DNA from 3 places in the Neobacillus sp. DHD-1R genome. Region 1 is predicted to be linked to each of the others. Evidence: predicted binding sites of a transcription regulator. Region 1 holds the regulator's gene; each other region holds the start of a gene.
What was found. The regulator Rex, encoded in region 1, represses fermentation and respiration genes when NADH is low (regulators of the CRP and FNR family bind a similar motif). The targets are predictions, from matches to a motif close to TTGTGAAATATTTCACAA.

Region 1 (4,217 bases):
AATTCATATTCGACATCTCCCTTTACGGCGATACTTCCTTTTATGATAGCTTCATCACCACTGAGGCCTTCCTCCACTTCCAGCAAACCAAGGATTTTCATTTTTTCCAATTTGGCTTGTTTGTCGACCTTCATGGTTCCCATGACGAGTGTTTCTTTCACTCTCACATTTCCATTAAATTCTGCCTCACCTAAAATTTTGGCAGTTCCGATTGTCACATTTCCGTTTGCTTCACTTGTGCCATAGACACGAAAAGCAGAACATTCGACATCATTCACAATCGTTCCTTCGCCACGAATGCTGATTTTATCGTATTGGCCTCCGGGGTAACTTCCTGTGCCATTAATGATAAGGTTTTTGCTATTTCCCATGTTCTTCCCCTCCCTTAAACCTTTCGAATGTCACTAATAACGGCATTTTTATCCTGTGAAAATTCTTTGGTGTATTCTACGACACCTATTTGGCAGTTGGCGCCAATCTTGACTTGATGACCCCGCACGACTTTCGCTTTTGTATTTTCTAGCTCAACGATGTCTCCTTCAATGATGTCCGCTTCTAATTGCGATTTGAAAAAGGATTTAAATAAAGTGCTGAAAAAAGACCCTTTATGCTGCTTGACAATAATGGTTTGACCGCCAATTTCTGTCGCTTTACATTCACCATAAATCTTAATATTAACTTGATCGGCATTTAAGAGCCCGCCAATGGTAAACCGATATTCCCCTTTAAAAAGCTCCGCTTCACAATCATCCTTCACCGCAAAAAGACCTCGAAGATTGATTTCATCACATTTTACTTTTCCACCAACCGTGACTTTGCCTGAAACCTTTAACTGTTTTACATAGAGGTTTTCATCAATCCTTGCCGTTCCTTCAACAGAAAGCTTTTCCGCCTCGATATTCCCATTAAAGCGGGCATTCCCGTTCACTTTGACGGTATCCGCTCCCACATTCCCCTTCATTGTACCTGACCCATTGCACTCAAACGCCGTACACTGCACGTCACTGTTGATCGTTCCTCTACCATTAACCGTTACTAAATGGAAGTGGCCTCCGTTAGACGAACCTAATCCATTAATGACCAAGTCTCCTCTACTTTTCGTATCCATTGCCAGTCTCCTTTATAATAATTTTGCTTTAATTTCTTCCATACACCCCATAAGCGATAGAGACACGATTATTTTTGTTCCCTTTTCAAAATGGAAGTCTTCTGCATTTATCAGTAACAGACAGGATGACACTCCAAGCTTACGAGTAATGATCAAGTCACAGCTTTTTTGCTTAATGAGCTGCTCATTGTCTTTTAACAGCTGAAGCAGCATTTTTCCTTCATCTAAGTTTATATCGCCTGATTCTAAAAGTTTCTCTAATACATATATCTCCAACATGCGTGAAAAATTAAATTTATCGTTGCTGCCTTTATCTTGTTCTAAATAAAAATTCATCACTTCATTCGAAACAATGTTACGTTTTACTAAATCATCTTTGTCTAACTGCATATCACTAATATTAGGTGAAAACATATCTGCTAGTTCATCTAATGACAAATTTTCTTTCATGGTTTGTATCTTGTTAATTCTCTCTAAGATTTTTTCTTTAGGGAAAAAGGTTTCTTGACCCGTAAAGGTTGATTTTCGAATAAACCATTCTTCCGGAATTAAATCTTTACGCTTCCATCTATATAGCTGTCCGTAAGAAATTCCTGCATAATCCAGTAAATCCTTTTTAGATATTAACTCCTCGCTCATGATTGAAAACCCCTTTCTATTTCTAATGTAACATAACACTGTTACGTTGTAAAGTTAGACTTGAGCACAAAAAAAAAGGGCCTGCCCCCCTAACTTCAACATATCGCTGACCTTTTCAATTAGCGATTATAGATTGAATGTTAACATGGGGGTCTGACCCTTTTCTTATTCTTCTATATCTTCTGTCGGATAATGTTTTAAAAAGTAGATCAAGGATTGCAGCTCTACTGCTAAATCAATGTGATGCACCCTAATTGATGCAGGCACATTTAATCTTGCCGGCGTAAAATTTAAGATTGCTTTTACATCTGCATTCACAAGCCGATCCGTAATCATTTGTGCAACGGGCGCAGGAACGGTAAGGATGGCGACCGAGATTTTTTCCTCCGTTAACACATTCTCCAATTCATCCATGTGATACACGGGCACCTCACGGATCTTCGTTCCCATTTTTGCCGGATCCACATCAAAGCCACACTCTATTTTAGTGTTATTATTTTTTAAAAAGTTATAGTTTAAGAAAGCTGTTCCTAGATTTCCGACGCCAATTAATGCAACCTTTGTTAATTCATCTTGATCAAGCGTTTTCCGAAAGAATGTTAAAAGGTAATTGACGTTGTAGCCATAGCCCTTTTTCCCCAAGGCCCCAAAATAGGAAAAATCCCTGCGAATAGTGGCTGAATCTACCTTTACCGCCTCACTTAATTCCGCTGATGATACCCTTTGCTTCCCAGCAGTATGCAGGTTTTTCAAAAACCGATAATAGAGGGGCAGCCGTTTCGCTGTCGCCTGTGGTATCTTTGTCGTTTCGTTACTCATACTCTCCCACACCCCTTCCTTTTATTTAACTTGTTCGCTTCGCTTAAAATCACCGTTCTTACCGCCCGTCTTCTCGACTAAATAAGTCGGTCCAATGACCATGCTTTTATCGACTGCTTTACACATATCATAAACGGTTAAGGCACAGGCAGAAGCAGCTGTGAGCGCTTCCATTTCCACACCTGTATTCCCTTTTGTTTTTACAGCTGCAACTATAGATAATTGGTAGTTCTCATTTTGCCCTTTTTCCCATGAAAAAGAAATATTGATCCCTGTTAATGGAATAGGGTGACACATCGGAATGATGTCCCATGTCTTTTTGGCAGCCATCACCGCTGCAACTTGGGCTACTGCTAAGACATCGCCTTTTTTCATTTCATTGTTCGTTATTTTATCAAAAATTTCTTTGCTAACAGTAATACTAGAATGTGCAAGAGCCGTTCGTGCCGTCTCTGGTTTGTCACTGACATCGACCATTTTTGCTCTGCCCTCTTCATTAAAATGAGTAAATTCAGCCATCAATAAATCCCCCTACCCCAAAATAATACACTATTTTCACTAGTATGTGTGTGAAAGTTTGCACTAAATATACATTTTTTCGCTGATAAAAGAAATCCCGCCAATCGAAAGCCCCGCTTTATTGCCGATGTTCAGGATATACGGTACACTAATTATAGTTAATAGAGGTGAATAAAATGATTTTATTGCAAGTGAATCAACTACAAAAATATTATGGTGCTGACCTTATTTTATCTAATATAAAACTGGAATTACAAACACGGGACCGTGTTGCCCTTGTTGGCCGTAATGGTGCCGGCAAATCAACATTATTGAAGATTATTGCCGGGCATTTGTCACATGATGGCGGCGAGATCATCAAACCCAAAGAAGTGACCATAGGCTATTTAGCTCAGAATACTGGCCTTGAGTCCAATTTATCCATTTGGGATGAAATGTTGACCGTTTTCCAACATCTGTTGTCGATGGAAAAGTCATTGCGGCAGCTGGAGACTAAAATGGCCGATTCTAGTGTATACGAAGACACTGGAAAATACGAGCGAATCTTATCTGAATATGATCAACTTCAAGTGAAGTTTAAAGAGCAGGGAGGCTATCAATACGAAGCCGATATTCGCTCTGTTTTACATGGGTTACATTTTAATGAAAGTTCCTTGATGATTTCAAGTTTAAGCGGCGGGCAAAAAACAAGGCTTGCCTTAGGAAAGCTATTGTTAACCAAACCGGATATTCTAATTTTGGACGAACCGACCAACCATCTTGATATTGAAACTCTTTCCTGGCTTGAGCAATATCTGCAAAGTTATGAAGGGGCCATTTTAATTGTCTCTCATGACCGTTACTTTTTAGACAAAGTCGTCACACAGGTTTACGAGGTATCGCGCAAGCAAATTGGGCGGTTTACAGGTAACTATAGTGCTTACCTTGAACAAAAAGCGGCCAATTATGAACGTGACTTAAAACTTTATGAAAAACAACAGCAAGAGGTCGCTAACCTGCAAGATTTTATTAATCGGAATTTAGCAAGGGCCTCAACGACCAAACGGGCGCAAAGCCGCCGAAAAAAGCTTGAAAAAATGGAGATGATGGATCGGCCACTTGGGGACGAGAAATCGGCTGCATTCTCCTTTGA
Region 2 (4,217 bases), 1.8 Mb from region 1:
CATTCTTAGCCTTCGCAACTGTAGTATCAAGGTCATCAGGGCTGGCGGATTTCGCCATCTCAACAAATCTTCGTGCTTCCTGGAACAATTGGTTACCCATGTTATATTCCTCCAAGCGAGGATTCATGCACATTGGCCATCTTCTGAGCTTCAGCTTCAGCGTAGGTCATGTGATAGGGAATACGTTCAGCATGCTTGCTAACCGTATCCACACCTTGCTGGACAAAGCGTTTTGATTTGTTTCGTTTACCCATTCGAATCCCTCCAATATGCTCAAAGCTCTTATTGAAACAGCAATGCTGCTTCAAAGATAGTATGCTCCAAATTTAGCGTCTTCATTTAGGTAAACAATGGTGAATGTTGGTTATCTTAAATTTAAAAAATCGGCCAAGTATTCTCCAACACCGTCTTCTTCGTTACTAAGAGTAATCTCATTGGCGATATTTTTCACTTGGTCAATTGCATTTCCCATTGCAATTCCATGACCAGCATATTCAAGCATTTCGAGGTCATTGTCCTCATCGCCAAACGCAACGATTCTTTCAGCTGGGATATTGTAAAAAGCAGCCGCCTTTTTTAATCCAACAGCTTTATTTAAACCAACTTTAATAATCTCAATTATATGCCATGGTGCAGCCCAGCTCCGTTGTTCAATGACTTCAGCATGGACTTCTGATAAATGGTCACGGATTTTTGAAAGTTGGTCTTCCTCTGTATGAATTAGTAAACTTGTTGGTGAATCAGTTAAGTAATTAGCTAAATCACCGGTTGTAATACGTGGATTTCCATAGCTAAAAATGTCCAACAGCTTTTCATCATGGTAGTGAAAATAAACATCGTCCATGACTTCAGCGATAATGTTATGGAATTGGAAGCTTCTGCATGCTTCAACAATGTCTTTTGCCACTTTGACATCAAGCGGTTCATGATAAAATCCCCAACTGTGACTACGAGGGTGATGGGTAAATGCACCATTAAAATTGACAATTGGTGTATCTAATTCCAACTCTTTATAATACATTTCACTGGAACGATACGGTCTGCCAGTTGCAATCATGACGATATGTCCCTCTGCTTTTGCTTTTTGAATGATTTCTTTATTTTTGATGGAAATGGTTTTATTATCTTTTAGTAACGTCCCATCTAAATCTAATGCAATTAAATGTTTCTCAGTCATATGAACTCCTTCTTAGTGTAAAAGTTTCTGTTAAAAGTGCATTGCTTTAGGAAAAAATTTGTCTCCGTGATACACTACGTTTATGAACCTTATTACTAACGGTTGAAAAATTTTATTTCTATAGTTACTATGTTAACAATTTTATATCTAAACTGTAAAAAAATTCACACCAAGAGCTATAAAAAAACTATATACTTTTTATAGCATGTGGAGAATAGTCCTTTTGGTCTCTCAACAAAAATCTACCACAAGCGACCACAACGTAAGCAGTAAGTTTTGGGTATAATAAATAAAAGGAGTGAATTACATATGAATGAAGAATTAAAAGAAAATATCATGGGTGCGTTAGAGCTCGTCATTGACCCTGAGCTTGGAGTAGACATTGTAAATTTAGGTTTAGTTTATAATGTTGATATGAATGATGAGGGCGTAGTTTTTATCACAATGACCTTAACAGCAATGGGATGTCCTTTAGCTGGTACTATAGTTGACCAAGTAAAACGAGCACTTGCAGATATTCCAGAGGTTAATGATACAGATGTTAACATTGTTTGGAATCCACCTTGGAATAAAGATATGATGTCTCGCTACGCAAAAATTGCCTTAGGAATTCGGTAAGAAATAAACAGGATGTCTCATGACAAAGGGGGTGACACTTTGTTATGAGGCATCCTTTTTTTGTTTTTTAGCCTTCACAGAACAGACACAAATCACCTTTAGTCTGTGAGGTAGTTCACTTTTTTCAACTATAAACACCTTTATAATACTAATTATTAAGGCTGTTATGGTTTGAAATGGCCGTTTTAGGGGGCGTTTCATTTGTCATTTAATCGAGATTTTAACAAGGATCCGTTTATTGTTATTTGGGAACTTACACGTGCATGTCAATTAAAATGTCTGCATTGCCGTGCAGATGCCCAATACACTCGGGATCCACGTGAATTAACATTTGATGAAGGAAAAAATTTAATTGATCAGATATATGATATGAACAATCCAATCCTGGTCTTTACAGGCGGGGATCCTTTAATGAGGGAGGATATTTTTGATATTGCTAAATATGCAGTTGAAAAGGGCGTACGCGTATCCATGACACCGAGTGCTACTCCTAATGTTACTAAGGAAGCGATTCAAAAAGCGAAAGAGGTTGGCCTTTCCCGTTGGGCTTTTAGTATTGATGGACCGACAGCAGAAATCCATGATCATTTCCGTGGAACGGCTGGCTCATTTGATCTAACAATGGAACGAATTAAATATCTGCATGAACTGGAAATTCCGATTCAAATTAATACAGTCATTTCAAGATATAATTATGAATATCTGGATGAAATGGCAAAAATGGTTGAGGAGTTAAATTGTGTTCTTTGGAGTGTCTTTTTTCTAGTCCCAACAGGGAGAGGTCAAGTGACCGATATGATTTCACCAGTAGAGCATGAAAAGGTATTAAGATGGCTTTATGATCTAAGTAAACGAGTTTCTTTTGATATTAAAACAACAGAAGCGATGCATTACCGTCGTGTGGTTATCCAGCAAAAGATGCGCGAAGCAAAAGCACAAACAGATGAAATCAATTATTTAAGTGCATTAACAGAAAAGGGTCTAACAGGATCTATTGATGGGCTAGGACGTGCACCTAAAGGTGTGAATGATGGAAATGGCTTTGTGTTTATCTCGCATATTGGCGATGTCTATCCTAGTGGACTTTTACCAGTAAAGGCGGGGAATATCCGGGAAACTCCATTAGCTGACATTTATCGAGAATCTCCAATTTTTAAAGCTTTACGAAATCCTGATGAATTTAAGGGAAAATGCGGTGTGTGTGAGTTTCGCTATGTTTGTGGTGGTTCAAGATCTCGTGCTTATGCGATGACAGGTGACTACCTTGAGAGTGAACCATTCTGCGTGTATATCCCAAAAGCACTAAGGGAAAATCAGGGACAAAAATAAGCTAATATAAAAAGGAGAATACCCACAAGGGTCTGAGCGCACGATACACACTCATCACATCACTGATTCGTAAAAGTTCCAGCGGTGCTGAGCTTGTGAGCTATGACCCTTTGTTATGGACATTCTCGTATATTTCAAAAATTAAATGTATTAAGTACAACGCTATTCAATATTACAATAAACGGCTGAACAATTTTCACAGCCAATCTCATCCTTTAAATATTGTAAATTTAAGATGGAGATTTTTCCTTTTTTAACTGAAATAATCCCATCCTGTTTTAGTTCACTCAAGATACGATTCGTACTTTCACGGGAAGTTCCACAGAAGTTAGCTAGCTCTTGATTGGTTAATGGCAGGTCAATTAAAATTCCAGTCCCTTTTTGAATACCGTAGCTGTTTGACATCCGAATAAGTGTGGAAAATAGAGCTCCGCGTTTCCCGTTTAAGACGAGGTCGCGAAATTTAGTTTGTGTTTTCCGAAAATGATCACTCATCCATTTCATAAATTCAAACGCAAGCTTGCTATTTTGAAAGATCTCACTTTCAATCACATCTTTTTTTATCGCAACAATTTCGCCTTCCTCAAGGACCTTGGCACTTAATAAATATCTTGGGTTATCGGTGAAAAGAGTTAATTCTCCACAAATATCATTTTCACCACAGATTCTTAATGATAGTTCCCGACCGTCTGATGTGATTTTACTAATTTGAATTCTTCCAGAAAGGATAATATAAAGTTCCTCTGCCACCATTCCCTCTTGAAACAAAAAACTTCCTCGTTCACTTTTAAATTTTCGGTCCGCCAATTTTAGTAATTCTTTTATTTCAATCGAATGTGTTGGTTTTATTGTCGTTGTCATCCCATTCACCTCTAAATCAATTAATAAACATTTCTATTATTCGCACGAAAGATTATCTAATAATATTTTAGCTCATGATTAGTAATCTCAACGAAGTAAACAATGACAATACAGTGAAAACTTAAAGGTGATTAAATTTATCGAACAAAAAAGAAAATATTGGATAAACTCCAATCAAACATTTATTCCTTTTCATACATCTGATAAAATTAGACGTATATATAAAGTATAT
Region 3 (4,217 bases), 510 kb from region 1:
GCTTCTTTTAAAAGACTTCTTTGTTCTTCTAAAACTTTTTTCGCTTCTAAACGACTGTTTTCTGCCGCATTGATTTCATTAACAATATGCTCTTCACGTTGTTTCATAATGCCCATTAAAGGACCCCACGCGAATTTTTTAAGCAATGCTAACAAAATGATAAATACTATTAACTGGAAGAAGATATCTCCAAAATTTATATGGCTGCCGCCTTCAGCAGCAGTTGCCAAAACCAAACTGCTTGTTAACACCCTGGGCTCACTCCTTTCAAGAGTCGCTAAACGATAGAAAAAACACATAAATGAATGGCGAGGATTTGTTGATCTCCGCCATCTAGAATTTTTCTAATTTTATCGGTTTAATACCATGAACGCGATAACTACACCGATAATCGGTAATGCTTCAACTAACGCAACCCCGATAAACATTGTTGTTTGAAGCGTACCACGTAGTTCAGGCTGACGAGCAACACCCTCTACAGTACGTCCTACGATAAGACCGTTACCAATACCTGCACCAATAGCTGATAAACCAATTGCGATCGCTGCTGCTAAAATACCAATTGAACCTGTCATTTCTTTTTCCTCCTTAAATGTATAAAAATAGATGATTTTTTGTTTTGTTCATAAGAATGAACGTTTATTTAATGGTCGTGACTCACTTTATGAGCCATGTAAACCATTGTTAGCATGGTAAAAATATACGCTTGGATGGAACCTACGAAAACAGAGAAACCTTGCCATAGCAGGGTTAGCGGTACTGCTGCAATCGTACCTATAATTCCTTGATGCGCCAATCCGCCTGCCAAAAGTGACAGAAGCAATTCACCGGCAAAAATGTTACCGTAAAGACGAAGACCAAGTGTTAACGTATTAGCAAATTCCTCAATAATCTTTAATGGAAACAAGAATTTCATTGGGCTGAAGAATCCTTCAGCATATCCCTTCACACCTTTTAACTTCACACCATAGAAATGGGTAAGAGCTACAACCATTACAGCTAAAGTTAACGTGATCATCGGGTCTGCCGTTGGTGATTTCCACCAAAGCGTTTCATCAACCACAATTGCAAACGGTAAACCTATCATGTTGGATACAAAAATATACATGAGGAGCGTGATTCCAAGGATATGAAATCTTCCCCCATCCTTCCAATCCATTGTGCTGTTGATGATTCCTTTTACAAAGTCCATCACCCACTCAAAGAAGTTCTGCATCCCTGTTGGTTTCATTGCAAGCTTGCGGGTTGAAAGAACAGCGATTAAAAAGACAATTACACTCGCAATCGTAATCATCAGCATATTAGCGCCGTTAAACCAAAGACCCATGAATTCAAACTCCGGAGCTTTATGTTCCATATAAATTCACCTCACTTCCGCTTCATTTATGTACATGTATAGCGTTGTAAAAATAATCTATCATAATGACAATATAGGATGTCATTAGTCCTATCACTAAACCATAAACATTAAAATATTCCGGGTATCTAAGTGCGATCACTGCCGCAATACCCGCTGTTGCCATCCTTGAAAGGGAGCCTAGGGAGCGGACTTTTTTGCCTGCTGATACTAATTTATCAAAGCTCTCTGTCTTCCTTACTAATAACCAAAGATTAAGAAAACCAAAGCAAGTCCCCAAAATCAATCCTAAAAAGATAGTTTGGTAAGAAGTAAAGCCCCAGCCAAGAACATAAATGGCCAACAAGTAGAATATCCATTTCTTTTGCCTGTTGTACATTACTCTGAAATCTGGCATGTTATTTATCTCCTGAATAAAAATGGCGGATGGAAAGAAGCATAGAATAAGTTCCCGCAGCTAGTCCGACAAGCAGTCCGATTATTAAGAAAATTGGCTCTGTGTCCAATTGCCGATCAAGCCATCTGCCTGCGAAAATACCGATAAGAATGGAGCCGACTAACTGGGAGACAATCGCGGACATTAACGCCATTGCTTGAAAGGGATTGCGGTTGTTTTGACTCACTTCATCACATCCTCACTCTAAGAGAATGCCAATCGGGCACTAGGGTAAATTTGTTCCATAAATACTATCTTTTTATAGATAAAATCCTATGAAAACCCTACCATTTACACCCTTTGTTAGCATACAATAGGCACCAATCAATGTCAATCGGTTTACGTGAATTAATCCACAAACACTCTCACCATTATATCATTTTGTTTACACTATTATTGTATTGGAAATCTTGAACGTTTTTTGGCGGAAATGTGTCTATTTTGTGAACTTTTAATTCGATTTTAATCTAATTTTAATGCACCGGGCTGAGAAGTGTGTTTTTTCCCCTCGTTTTTCCCTCAGCCCTTATCTGCTATTCATCATTTTCAATCACAATCATCCGTTCAATAAAATCCTCTTTCCCTGCCTTTTTGGCAAATACCTTGATTAAGTAGGTCCCTTCAACAGGCAGCTGTTCCGCGGAAAGATTCTTCCGAAGCTGCCCCTTTTTCACGTTCGTCTCCGAATCCAAAAAGCCAACAAAACGGTGATCCTCCGGATTAAACAAGGCGATTCCAAACTCCTCCGCCCCGCCGGGCAAGTAAACCTCGTACCTGTACTCTCCCGGCCTGTCGCCTGTTGCAAAATCAAAGCCCATCACCCGCGGATAGCCCGGTTCCTCAAACACATATAAATAGGGGATTTGAATCAGCGCCGCTCCGGCCTGCAATCGTAAATAACCATCGTGAATCTTTCCTTTAAAAACGCGAGGGTCTACCAGCAGCTCCACGGTGATATCCTTTGCCTGGCCCGCCGCCAACGTAAACGATAATGGGAACCGCCAGCTCAGCCCCTCGACCTGGGGTGGAATCTCAAACGAATAGCGCTGCGATTTATTACTCGTATTTTCAATATGCAAACGTGCTTTATGACTGTCACTTTCAACGATAAATTTCCCAAACCGAATGCTGCTCGGCGTAACCAGCGACGATGCTTTAATCGCTTCATCAACTTGAATCCTGCCGGCCCCCTGCTCATATGTCCGGTAATAGCTTTTTACAGGGCCCAAGCCCGGTTCCGCCCCATTTTTTAAAAGCGGCTTTGCCGTATTCATCAACGACGCCTTGATTTGCGCCGGCGTCCATTCCGGATGTGCCTGTTTAATCAACGCGCAGGCCCCCGCCACATGCGGAGCTGCCATACTCGTCCCCTGTAACGACAAATAACCGCCCGGAATCGTCGAATTAATCGCTACACCTGGCGCCACAAGATCCGGCTTAATCTCCCACGTCCCCGTCACCGGCCCCCGCGAACTAAAGTCAGCCAGCCGGTCCCGCTCTTCCCTGACCAAAACCTTTGCGACGACACTGCCGTTTTTTAATTCTTTTTGTAAAATAGCTCCGTCACCTTTAGAGAGTGCACCGACAGGGATGGTCAGCTGAGTATCGAGGTTTCCCATGAAGCTGCCGCTCATATTATTGTAGATCAACACAGCCTTCGCACCCGCCTCCAAGGCATTTTTGGCTTTTTCCGAAAACGTTAATACCCCTCTTTTGATGAGGACCATTTTCCCTTGAACATGCTGCAACTCCTTTTTCCGACCGAGTCCACCGTCCACCAGCTGCAAAGAGCGGTCAAGTGCCCATTTACTTGAGCCTTCTAACGGCTGGAGGTCGATTTTCTCCCGCCTTCCTTCTATTAATAAAGATGGAATCTCCATTGTTGGCGTTGAGGCCCCTACAGAAATCGCCTTGGACGCAGTCCCCGGAGAACCAACCGTCCACACATTGGGCCCGGAATTACCGGAGGCCGCCACCGCGACGATGCCTTTGTCGACCGCACGGTTTAAGGCGAGGCTGATCGGCAGGTCCGGTCCGTTGATATCATTCCCGAGCGACAGATTGACAATATCGACCTTATCTTTGATCGCTTGTTCAATCGCAGCAAGGACCTGCTCGGTCGTTCCGCCCCCGCCCGGTCCGAGTGCGCGATAGGCCACAATTCTGGCCTCAGGGGCGACGCCCTTTATTTTTCCATTGGCGGCAATGATGCCGGCAACATGGGTGCCGTGAATGGTGGCCTTGCCAATCGCCAAGGTTTCCATCGGATCCTTGTCTTTATCGACTAGATCATGACCGCCGGCATAATTTCGTTTTAAATCAGGATGGGTGTAATCGACCCCGGTATCGATCACCCCAACCGTCACCCCTTTACCGGTGAGCCGTTCATTTTTGCTATCAAAAAAACGGCGCACTTCTTCGCCG

Region 2: the regulator Rex is predicted to act here: its motif matches at 1,899-1,916, upstream of AC3ANL_RS07025 (TIGR04053 family radical SAM/SPASM domain-containing protein).
Region 3: the regulator Rex is predicted to act here: its motif matches at 2,135-2,152, upstream of AC3ANL_RS00940 (AtpZ/AtpI family protein).

The regions. Positions count from the first base shown of each region.
Region 1 covers NZ_CM173232.1:5,104,800-5,109,016, forward strand. The annotation lists gene AC3ANL_RS25080 (cytoplasmic protein) at 1-371, opposite strand, end outside; gene AC3ANL_RS25085 (polymer-forming cytoskeletal protein) at 386-1,108, opposite strand; gene AC3ANL_RS25090 (YhbD family protein) at 1,121-1,747, opposite strand; gene AC3ANL_RS25095 (redox-sensing transcriptional repressor Rex) at 1,913-2,566, opposite strand; gene moaC (cyclic pyranopterin monophosphate synthase MoaC) at 2,588-3,085, opposite strand; gene AC3ANL_RS25105 (ABC-F family ATP-binding cassette domain-containing protein) at 3,262-4,217, shown strand, end outside.
Region 2 covers NZ_CM173232.1:1,473,282-1,477,498, forward strand. The annotation lists gene AC3ANL_RS07005 (DUF3813 domain-containing protein) at 1-100, opposite strand, end outside; gene AC3ANL_RS07010 (hypothetical protein) at 102-254, opposite strand; gene AC3ANL_RS07015 (Cof-type HAD-IIB family hydrolase) at 365-1,177, opposite strand; gene AC3ANL_RS07020 (metal-sulfur cluster assembly factor) at 1,487-1,795, shown strand; gene AC3ANL_RS07025 (TIGR04053 family radical SAM/SPASM domain-containing protein) at 1,997-3,124, shown strand; gene AC3ANL_RS07030 (Crp/Fnr family transcriptional regulator) at 3,287-3,985, opposite strand.
Region 3 covers NZ_CM173232.1:198,533-202,749, reverse strand. The annotation lists gene atpF (F0F1 ATP synthase subunit B) at 1-251, opposite strand, end outside; gene atpE (F0F1 ATP synthase subunit C) at 351-575, opposite strand; gene atpB (F0F1 ATP synthase subunit A) at 644-1,357, opposite strand; gene AC3ANL_RS00945 (ATP synthase subunit I) at 1,380-1,754, opposite strand; gene AC3ANL_RS00940 (AtpZ/AtpI family protein) at 1,756-1,980, opposite strand; gene AC3ANL_RS00935 (S8 family serine peptidase) at 2,327-4,217, opposite strand, start outside.